DNA from 2 places in the Microbacterium sp. F01 genome. Region 1 is predicted to be linked to the other one. Evidence: predicted binding sites of a transcription regulator. Region 1 holds the regulator's gene; the other holds the start of a gene.

Region 1 (5,438 bases):
GCGCGACGCGCCGCTCTCGAGGGCAGCCTCGAGCGTGCGGTCGTCGCGGATGCCGCCCGAAAGCTCCACCTGAACACCGCGGACCTGCTTGATGACCTTGCGCAGCACGCCGGCGTTGCTGCCGCGACCGAAGGCGGCATCGAGGTCGACGAGGTGGATCCACTCGGCGCCCTGCCGCGCGAAGTCGAGCGCCGCGTCGACGGGATCGCCGTAGCTCGTCTCGGTGCCGGCCTCGCCCTGCGTCAGGCGGACGGCCTTGCCGTCGGCCACATCGACAGCGGGCAGGAGGACGAGCTTGGGGGTTGACGCGAAATCGTTCATGGATCCTGACTCAGACGTGGGGAAGCTGTGGGGCGGATCGCGCAAGCACGGGCCTGCGCAGACGGCACGGTCTCAGAGGGTAGACCCGCCGAGGCCGTCGATCCAATTCGTGAGGAGACGGATGCCGGCATCCCCGGACTTCTCCGGGTGGAACTGTGTGGCCGACAACGGCCCGTTCTCGACGGCCGCGAGGAACGGCGTGCCGTAGTCGCACCATGTCAGAACGGGCTCGGGGAAGGGCGGCTGCACGTCGAGCAGCCACTTCTGCGCGCCGAACGAGTGGACGAAGTAGAAGCGCTCGTGCTCGATACCGCGGAACAGGCGCGAGCCCTCGCCGGGCTCGACCGTGTTCCAGCCCATGTGGGGCAGGACGGGGGCGTCGAGCTCGGTCACGACGCCGGGCCACTCGCCCATACCCTCGGTGTCGACGCCGCGCTCGACGCCCCGCTCGAAGAAGATCTGCATGCCGACGCACACGCCGATCACCGGGCGCCCGCCGGCGAGGCGGCGTTCGATGAGCTCGTCACCGCGACTGGCGCGCAGCGCCTCGGCCACGGCGCGGAATGCGCCGACGCCGGGTACGAAGAGTCCGTCCGCATCCATGATGAGGCCACGATCGGAGGTCAGTCGTGCGTCGGCGCCTGCCGCGATCAGCGCCTTGACTGCGGAATGCACGTTGCCCGACCCGTAGTCGAGGACGGCGACGAGCGGCTTCTCCTGTTCGGAGGGAGCGCTTGCGGTCACAGGGCGCCCTTCGTGCTCGGGATGCCGTCGACGAGCGGGTCGAGCGCCTTCGCCTGCCGGAACGCGCGGGCGAACGCCTTGTACTCCGCTTCGGCGATGTGGTGCGGGTCGCGGCCCGACAGCACGCGCACGTGCACGGTCAGCGCCGCGTTGAACGCGATCGCCTCGAATGTGTGGCGCACGAGCGAGCCGGTGAAGTGGCCGCCGATGAGGTGGTGCTCGAAGCCGGCGGGCTCGCCGGTGTGCACGAGGTAGGGGCGGCCGCTGATATCGACCACAGCCTGCGCGAGCGCCTCATCGAGCGGGACGAGCGCGTCACCGTAGCGAGAGATGCCCGACTTGTCGCCGAGCGCCTCGCGGATCGCCTGGCCGAGCACGATCGAGATGTCTTCCACCGTGTGGTGGGCGTCGATCTCGGTGTCGCCGGACGCACGAACCGTGAGATCGGTCAGCGAGTGCTTCGCGAACGCCGTCAGAAGGTGGTCGAAGAACGGCACCGTGGTGTCGATCCGGCTGCGACCCGTGCCGTCGAGGTCGAGCTCGAGCTCGACAGTCGACTCGCTCGTCGCCCGGCGCAGCGAGGCGGTACGTGGTGCGGCGCTCATGCCGCCGATCCTACCGAGGCGAGGGCGTCGAGGAACGCGGTGGTCTCGTCCTCGGTACCCGCGGTGACCCGCAGGTGCGCCGGGATTCCGACGTCGCGGATGAGCACGCCCTCGTCGTAGAGCGCCTTCCAGGTCGCAGCCGGATCGGCGACGCCACCGAACAGCACGAAGTTCGTCCACGACTCGTGGGGCGTGTAGCCGAGCGCCTCGACGGTCGCCGAGATGCGGTCGCGCTGCGCGACGATCTCGTCGACCATGCCCAGCATGACCGGCGCGTGGCGCAGTGCGGCGGACGCCGCCGCCTGCGTGAGCGCACTCAGGTGGTACGGGAGTCTCACGAGCCGCAGTGCGTCGATCAGGGCGGGATCCGCAGCGAGGTAGCCGACGCGGGCACCCGCGAAGGCGAACGCCTTGCTCATGGTGCGCGAGACGACGAGTCGCTCACGCCCGGGCAGCAGCGTCAGCGCCGAGCGCTCGTCGTGCGGGGCGAACTCGAAGTACGCCTCGTCGACGATGACGATGCCTTCGCTGGCCTCGTACACCGCCTCGACGACGTCGAGTCCGAGCGGGGTTCCGGTCGGGTTGTTCGGCGAGCACAGGAAGATCACATCGGGCGAGGCATCCGAGATCTGGGATGCCGCGTCCTCCGCGTCGATCGTGTAGTCGGCCGATCGGGTACCCGAGATCCACTCCGCACCTGTGCCGCGCGTGAGCAACGGGTACATCGAGTACGTGGGGGTGAAGCCGAAGGTGGTGCGGCCGGGACCGGCGAACGCCTGCAGGATGTGCTGCAGCACTTCGTTCGATCCGTTCGCCGCCCAGATCTGATCACGTGTCAAGCCATGGCCGAGATAGTCGGCGAAGCCTTCCCGCAGTGCGGTGAACTCACGATCGGGATAGCGATTGACGTCGCGCAGGGCGAGAGCGATCGAGTCGAGGATGTCGTCGGCGACCTCGGCCGGAACCGGATGCGTGTTCTCGTTGACATTGAGGGCCACCGGAAGCGGTGCCTGCGGGGCGCCGTAGGGCTTCTGCCCCCGGAGATCGGCGCGTATGGGGAGGTCTTCGAGACGTGCACTCACCCATCCCATGGTAGGCCCGCCGGTCATCACCCCCTCGCCGCGTGACGTCGCGCGACGCACCCCGGGATCAGCGGTCGTATGCCGTCGGGATCGCGAGGCGCTGCCCCGCCTGCACGAGGACGGTGTCGAGCGCGTTCAGGCGCACCAGCTCGTCGACGACGTCGCGCGGGTCGCGGTCGGGCGCGACATCTTCGGCGATCGTCCACAGCGATTCGCCGGCAGAGACGGTGACCGTGGTGAACGACCCCGCGGGTGCGCCTACGTCGCGAGAGGCGAGTGCCGCGCCCCCGCCCAGCACCGCAACGCTCAGGGCGACGACCGCCGGAAGGGCGGCCAGCACGGCGAGCACGCGACGGCCGCGCAGCGTCAGCCGGAGACGCGTGGAGCGGCCGGTCACGGCACGAGTGGCGCGCTGGGCTGCCGCGCCGGCGGCGCGGGCCGGCGACGGGACGGACGTCGTGAAGTCGATCGCGGTCATGCTCGTCTCCTCCTGATGGGGAGAGATTCGCATTCTCCACTCGGTCGGGAGTGGAGAATGCGAACCTCTCTTCCGAAGCTATCTTCGAGTCTGTACGATGTCAATACCGGATTCCGACGTCGATCTCTCGAACGCGACACGCGGCGAGGTTGCCACCTCATCGCGTGGGATCCGGATACGGTTTCGATACGAGAACCCCACCACGGGCCTCCGACATTCGAAGAAACAGCGCTCGGAGGCCGAGCGCAGGACGGAGCCGGAAGATGAGCGACGCGGCCGGGCGAGAGAAGCCCCAGACCCGCCGGCGCAAGAGCCTGAGCGACAAGCAGCTCGCGATCCTCGAAGTGATCCAGCGCTCGATCGCCCGTCACGGCTATCCGCCCAGCATGCGCGAGATCGGCGATGCGGTCGGCCTCAAGTCGCTGTCGAGCGTCACGCACCAGCTCAACCAGCTCGAACTCAGCGGCTATCTGCGGCGCGACGCCGGCAAGACCCGCGCCATGGAGGTGCTCATCGACCTGCCCGGCACGGCCACCGAGAGCCCCGCCGACGCCGCGCCGTCGGTCGGCGACGCCGCGCTCGTGCCGCTGGTCGGCCGCATCGCCGCGGGCGTGCCCATCACCGCCGAGCAGCAGGTGGAGGAGATCTTCCCCCTCCCCCGCCAGCTGGTCGGCAAGGGCGACCTGTTCATGCTCAAGGTCTCGGGCGAGTCGATGATCGACGCGGCGATCTGCGACGGGGACTGGGTCGTGGTGCGGTCGCAGGCCACCGCCGACAACGGCGACATCGTCGCGGCGATGCTCGATGGCGAGGCGACCGTCAAGACGTTCCGCCAGCGCGACGGCCACACGTGGCTGCTCCCCCGCAACTCCGCGTTCGAGCCGATCCTCGGCGACGACGCCACCGTGCTCGGCAAGGTCGTCGCGGTGCTGCGCGCGGTCTGACCTCTTCCTGGAGCGCGTCCGCCCCGACATCGTCGAGCTTCGTTCAGGCACAGTTCGACACCACCCGGCGGGGTGGGTGGCGGTAGGTCACGACCAGGCGCTATAAGGGGGGAATGACCGACGTCACCGCCGCGGATGAGACCGCCGCGCTCCGCGCACGCCTCGACGCCCTCGAATCCGAGAACGCCCGGCTGCGTGCCGGATCGCCGCCACCGGCAGCTCCTTCAGAGAAGGCGCACGGCAACCGCTGGCGCGCGTTCCTGTCGGCCGTGTGCATCGTCATCGCGACGATCCTGGTGCCTGTCTCCATCGTCGCGGCGTGGGCCCGGGTCGAACTGGTCGACGAGACCCGGTTCGTGGAGACCTTCGCCCCGCTCGCCGAAGACCCGCAGGTGCAAGCGCTCGTTGCCGACCAGGTGACCACGGCGATCGAGGACTCTCTCGATCTCGAGGGTCTCACGAACGATCTGTTCGACGGCATCCAGCAGCTGGATCTGCCGCCGCGCGCTCTCGCCGCGCTCGATCTGCTCCGTGCACCCGCCGTCCAAGGTCTGCAGAACCTCGTCGACACCACCGTGACGCGCCTGGTGCAATCCGATGCGTTCGCCGATGTGTGGGAGACGGCGCTGCGCGCCAGCCACAAATCGTTGGCGGCCGTCGCAGCCGGCGGCACGTCCGGCGGAGCCGTCGTGATCAGCGACACCGGCGAAGTGGGCATCCAGCTCGGGCCGATCATCGAGGAGGTCAAGAAGCGCCTGGTCGAACGCGGCATCGGCTTCGCCGAATCCATCCCGGTCATCGACAAGACGATCGTCGTCGCGCAGAGCGACGCACTCACGGTGGTCGGCACCGTCTACAACCTCGCCGTCGCGGCCGGCTGGTGGACACCGATCATCGCACTCGTGCTCTTCCTCGCGGGCATCCTCATCGCACGGCGCCGATCCACCGCGGTCCTCGGCACGGGCGTGGGCATCGCCGTCGGTGCCGGGATCCTCGCGATCGCGCTCGGGATCGGCGGCTCGGTGCTCGCACTGAGCGCCCCGAACCTGGGTGTGCCGGCCGGGGCTCTCGCTTCGATGTACGAACAGATCACCCGCGCCATGCGCGACACTGCCGTGGTCCTGACGCTGCTGGGCGTCGTGATCGCCGTGATCGCGTGGATGTCGGGCCGCTGGCGCGGCGCCGCTGCGACCCGCGGCGCCGTCGCCTCGGTCAATGCCGGCGTGCGCGGCGCCGCACTGCGGCGCGGCATCGACACCGGCGC
Region 2 (5,438 bases), 1.2 Mb from region 1:
CGACTCCACGCGCGTCGTGACCATCGCCGCGCCCGCCGACGCCGACCTGCTGCTGACCCAGTTCCAGGGCATGCTCGGATACCCCGATGCCGTCGCGGCGAGCATGCGCGACCTCTTCGCTACCCGTTACTTCCCCGGAGAGCCCGACCCGTTCGACTGGCTGTCGACGGTGCGGCGCCCGCTTCCGGCCGGAGTGCCGGTCCTCGTCGCCCACGACCGCGGCGACCGCGTGGTGCCGTTCGGCGAGTCGGGGCGGATCGTCGCCGCGAATCCGGGGTCGGAGCTGCTCGCGACCAGGGGCCTCGGGCACAACCGCATCCTCACCGACGACGCCGTGCTCGACGCCGTGCTGGAGCACGTCGGCACCCCACTCGCGGCGGCCGCACCGGTCGAGGTCGAGGAGTTCAGCGCGGTTGCGGTCGCCGCATAGCGCGACTTAGAAGAGCCGTGCGGATGCCTCGGCGCCAGGCTGCGACCGGGATGAGGACGCCGCTCGCAACGACGTCGCGGTGGCGCGCCCAAGCGAGGTCGTGATGATCGGCGGCGCGCTGCGCGCATCGGCTCGATCGGCGAGACCCGCCACGGGCGTGCCGCGCGGATTCTCCTCCTCGGCGTGTCCGTCGAGGCCATGGACGCGCAGCAGTGGACGCACCCGCTTCGCGAGCCACGAACGGTAGGCCTTCGGAGCGTACGCCGTCGCACCGGGATAGAGCCCCCGATACGACGACACCAACTCGGGGTGCCGCTCGGCGATCCACTCGAGGAACCACTGCTTCGCGCCCGGACGGAGGTGCAGGGCGCCGTACACGACGCGCACGGCGCCGGCCTCCTTGATGCGCGAGAGCGCGTGGTCGATCGCCGCGATCGAGTCCGTCAGGTGCGGGATGATCGGCATCAAGAAGACCGTGACGCGGAAGCCCGCCTCGGTCGCGGCGCGTACGGTCTCGAGGCGCGCGGTCGCATTGGGTGTGCCGGGTTCGGTGAGGTGCTGCAGCTCGTCGTCGAACACCGCGATCGACATCGCAAGCGTCACGTGCACGTGGTCGGCGGCATCCTTCAGCAGCGGCAGGTCCCTCCGCAGCAGCGTGCCCTTCGTGAGGATCGAGAACGGCGTGCCCGACTCGGTCAGGGCCGACACGATCCCCGGCATCAGCTTGTAACGCCCTTCTGCCCGCTGGTACGGATCGGTGTTCGTGCCGAGCATGACCGGCTCGTGCCGCCAGCTGCCCCGGCGCAGCTCCTTCTCGAGCACCTCGGCGACGTTCACCTTCACCACGACCTGCGTGTCGAAGTCCCGCCCCGCATCGAGCTCGAGGTACTCGTGGGTGCCTCGGGCGAAGCAATAAACGCATGCATGACTGCAGCCCCGGTAAGGGTTCACTGTCCAGTCGAAGGGCATCGCCGAGGCGCTCGGCACGTGGTTGAGGGCGGACTTGCAGAGCACCTCGTGGAACGTGACGCCGGCGAACTCGGGGGTCGTCACCGAGCGCACCAGACCGTTGAGCTGTTCGAGGCCAGGCAGGGCTGCAGCATCCGCCACTCCCAGTTCCTGCCCCTGCCATCGCATGCATCCATGAGAACAAAACTTCGAACTTAAGTCAAGCTTCCCGGGACCGTGTCTAGAACATCGACGATATGGATGCCGCGTGCCTGGCCAAAACGGGCCGTCACGGGTCAGAATGGCAGACGTGACGGAGCCTGGCCGGCTCGCTACCCCCCGAGCCGCCCCCGAGACTCGTCGCGCCGCCCGAGCGATGCGCGAGGAGGCTGAGAGGCGTGCCCGCGCGGCGGAGGCCGCCCCCGACGCCGTCGCCCGGGCGGTCGATCCCGTCGACGCTTCTCCTGTCGACGACCTCTTGGCGTTCGAGCTGCCCAGCGACGACTTCGCGCCGGGGTCGATCGCAGCGGGCGCGCCGTCCACGCTGCCGCTCGAGCTCCGGCCGACCGGTGCCGCTCCGCAGCGGAGCGACTCGACGCCGCACCGCGTGCCCGAAGCGCGGGTCCGCGGGCGCCGCCGTGCGGTCCGCTCGCCCCGACCCGTCGTCAGCGAACGCAGGGCGGCGCGCGCCGACGGGCTGCTCGACGTCGACGAGGGCGCGCAGCCCGTCCGCCACGCGCGACCACGCCGGCTGACCAAGCGGCTCATCATGGTGGCGGGGCTCGCCACCGGCGCCGCGCTGCTGCTCGGATCGGCGGCGATGACCGCGATGATGCTCCCTTCCGAGCCGCAGGCCGCCCGCGCCGACGCCGCGGTGACGATGACGGCGGAACTGCCCGAGGTCGAGCAGCTCCCCGTCCCTCAGGTCGAGGAATCCCCACCCGCGGCGGACGTCTGCGCCCTCCCCGACGTCGCCGCCGCTGTGCAGCGCGGCGACGACGAAGCCGCGATCGTCGCGGCCGGCGGCGGTGAGGCGTTCCGCACCGCCGTGGTCGAGGGGCGTGCCCCCTGCGTGGACCTCGGCGACTCGGCCCGCGTCTGGACCGTCATGGACAAGATCCGTCCGGCCAACCCGATCGACTACCGCCCCAGCGCTCTCGTGCTCCCCGACGGGGTGCGCAACATCGAGGGCGGCACACTGCGGTCGGACGCAGCATCCGCTCTCGCCTCTCTCGTCACCGCTGCCCGCAACGCCGGAGTAGGCGAGATCGCGCTCGAGAGCGGGTTCCGGTCGTACCAGACCCAGCAGACGACGTACGGGCGCCACTTCGCGGAGAAGGGCGATCGTGCCGACCAGGTCAGCGCGCGGCCCGGATACAGCGAGCACCAGCTCGGCCTCAGCGCCGACGTCGTCGCGTGTGCCGGCGCGTGCGGCACGCTCGATCAGATCGCGGGAACTCCGCAGGGTCAGTTCGTCGCCGAGCACGCGTGGGAGCACGGCTGGATCGTCCGCTACACCGACGGAGCCACGCCCGTGACCGGTTACCTCCCCGAGCCGTGGCACCTCCGCTACATCGGGCCCGAGCTCGCGAAGGCCTACCACGACGGCGGATGGACCTCCCTCGAGGAGTTCTTCGCCCTCGACCCTGCCCCCGACTACCTCGGCTGACGTCGGGCGTCGGCACTACTCTTGCGGATCACGGATGCCGCGCGGTCGAAGCATCCGTCATGGCTGAAACTGAGTACCATTGAAGGTGAGATGCAATTCCACCGGGGCCGCATCTCCCCAGACTCGAAGACGAGAGGAAGGCGCATCATGGAGCGCGAGATCTACGACGAGGACCACGAGGCGTTCCGCGACGTCGTCAAGGAGTTCGTCAAGCGCTACGCGTCGGACGAGAAGCGCAAGCAGTGGGACGCCGCCGGCGAGATCGACCGCCCGACCATGCTCGCCGCGGGCGAGGCCGGCATCATCGGCCTGTCGGTGCCCGAGGAGTTCGGTGGCGCGGGCATGCTGCAGGACTACCGCTTCCGCTCGATCGTGCTCGAAGAGACGATCGGCGCCGGCCTCGGCTCGCTCGCCGGTGCCCTCGGCATCCAGGACGACCTCGCCGTGCCGTACATCGTGCACATGGGCACGCAGGAGCAGAAGGAGAAGTGGCTCCCCGGCATGGCGACCGGCGAGATCCTCGGCGCCCTCGCGATGACCGAGCCCGGCGCGGGCAGCGACCTGCGCGGCATCAAGACCACCGCCAAGCGGGTCGAAGGCGGCTACATCGTCAACGGCGCGAAGACGTTCATCTCGTCGGGCAAGACCGCCGACATGGTCGTGACGTTCGTGAAGACCGGCGAGGGCAACCGCCCCGACGCGTTCAGCCTGCTGATCCTCGAGGACGGCATGCAGGGCTTCGACCACGGCAAGAAGCTCGAGAAGATGGGCTTCCACGGCTGGGACACCGCCGAGTTGTCGTTCAGCGACGTCTTCGTGCCCGAGGAGAACCTCATCGGCGGCAAGGAAGGCCTCGGCTTCATCCAGCTCATGATGAACCTGCCGCTCGAGCGCCTGTCGATCGGTGTCGCCGCGGCCGCGGCCGGTGAGGCGGCGTTCGCGTGGACCCGCGACTACGTGCTGAGCCGCGAGGCGTTCGGCGAGCGCATCGCGGACTTCCAGAACACCCGCTTCAAGCTCGCCGACATGGCCACGACCGTCGACGTGATGTGGGCATATGTCGACCGCGCGATGATGCTCTACAAGGACGAGAAGCTCACCGCCGAAGAGGCCGCGAAGGTCAAGTTCTGGACGACCGACCGCGAGGCCGAGCTCCTCGACGTCGGCGTGCAGCTGCACGGCGGCTACGGCTACATCACCGAGTACCCGATCGCCCGCGCCTACCTCGACGCCCGCGTGCACCGCATCTACGGCGGCACCAACGAGATCATGCGCGACCTCGTCTCGCGCCAGATCGTGGGCAAGCGCTGACGCGGTCTCGATAACGGATGCCGCGACCCCGCGCCTTCTCGAAGGCGACGGGTCGCGGCATCCGTCTTTCCTGGCTGCCCTTGCCGGTGATGCTATGAATGAGTGCGCGAGCGGCAGGAGGCTTCGATGGGTGCACCGACGATGGCGGACGTCGCGCGCTTGGCCGGAGTGTCGAAGAAGACCATCTCCAACTACTTCAACGGCTATCCCTACATCCGGCCGGAGACCCGCGCGCGGATCGAAGCCGCCGTCAGTGAGCTCAACTACAAGCTGAACATCTCGGCTCGCAATCTGAGCTCGGGACGCACCGGAACGATCGCGCTCGCCATTCCCGAGATCGCGCACCCCTACTTCGCCGAATTGGCGCAGGCTGTCGTGTCCGCGGCGCAGCACCGCGGGCTCAATGTCGTGGTCGAGGTCACGGACGGGGATCACGACCGGGAGCTCGCCATCCTCCGCGGGGAGAACGGCAGGTTCTTCGACGGGCTGCTGTTCCATCCGATCGCGCTCGATGCGGACGACATCGAGTCGTCCACGCTGGATGTGCCGATGGTCCTGATCGGCGATCGGGTCCACGGCGGTCGCTTCGATTTCGTCACGGTCTCCAACGTCGAGGGCGCGTATGAGATGACCCGCCTGCTGCTGGACCGTGGGCGCAGCCGGATCGTGGCGCTCGGCATGGAGCGGTCCGAGCTGCCGACCGCCGCCGCGCTGCGGTTCGCCGGCTATTCCCAGGCGCTCGCGGAGGCCGGCGTGGCTCTCGCCGAGGACCTCCTGGTCGGCCCGATCCCGTGGAATCGCCTCTCGGGCGCTCACGCCATCGCGGCCGTGATCGACCGAGGCGTCGAGTTCGACGCGGTGTTCGGATTCAACGACTCGCTCGCGCTCGGCGCGCTGAACGAGCTGCAGCGACGAGGCCTCGACGTTCCCGGTGACGTCTCGGTCGCGGGCTTCGACGATGTCGAGGAGGCGGCTCTCGCATTCCCACCGCTGACGACCCTCGACTCGGGTCGGAACTGGATCGCCGAGAGTGCGGTCGCCCGCTTGGCCGAGCGGCTCACTTCGGCCGACCTCGCGCCC

What was found. Region 1 encodes LexA, which represses DNA repair genes until DNA is damaged. Its sites were predicted from a motif close to TCGAACANNTGTTCGA; they were not measured.
Region 2: a site for LexA is predicted at 1,576-1,591, ahead of ACVN90_RS01495 (Rv2578c family radical SAM protein). Genes of this name have one in related genera too.

What each region holds. Positions count from the first base shown of each region.
Region 1 is NZ_CM149592.1:1,523,106-1,528,543, reverse strand. It holds gene priA (bifunctional 1-(5-phosphoribosyl)-5-((5-phosphoribosylamino)methylideneamino)imidazole-4-carboxamide isomerase/phosphoribosylanthranilate isomerase PriA) at 1-321, opposite strand, end outside; gene hisH (imidazole glycerol phosphate synthase subunit HisH) at 394-1,065, opposite strand; gene hisB (imidazoleglycerol-phosphate dehydratase HisB) at 1,062-1,670, opposite strand; gene ACVN90_RS06750 (histidinol-phosphate transaminase) at 1,667-2,761, opposite strand; gene ACVN90_RS06745 (LysM peptidoglycan-binding domain-containing protein) at 2,820-3,230, opposite strand; gene lexA (transcriptional repressor LexA) at 3,494-4,174, shown strand; gene ACVN90_RS06735 (hypothetical protein) at 4,288-5,438, shown strand, end outside.
Region 2 is NZ_CM149592.1:320,819-326,256, forward strand. It holds gene ACVN90_RS01490 (alpha/beta fold hydrolase) at 1-430, shown strand, start outside; gene ACVN90_RS01495 (Rv2578c family radical SAM protein) at 437-1,567, opposite strand; gene ACVN90_RS01500 (M15 family metallopeptidase) at 1,689-3,047, shown strand; gene ACVN90_RS01505 (acyl-CoA dehydrogenase family protein) at 3,195-4,358, shown strand; gene ACVN90_RS01510 (LacI family DNA-binding transcriptional regulator) at 4,485-5,438, shown strand, end outside.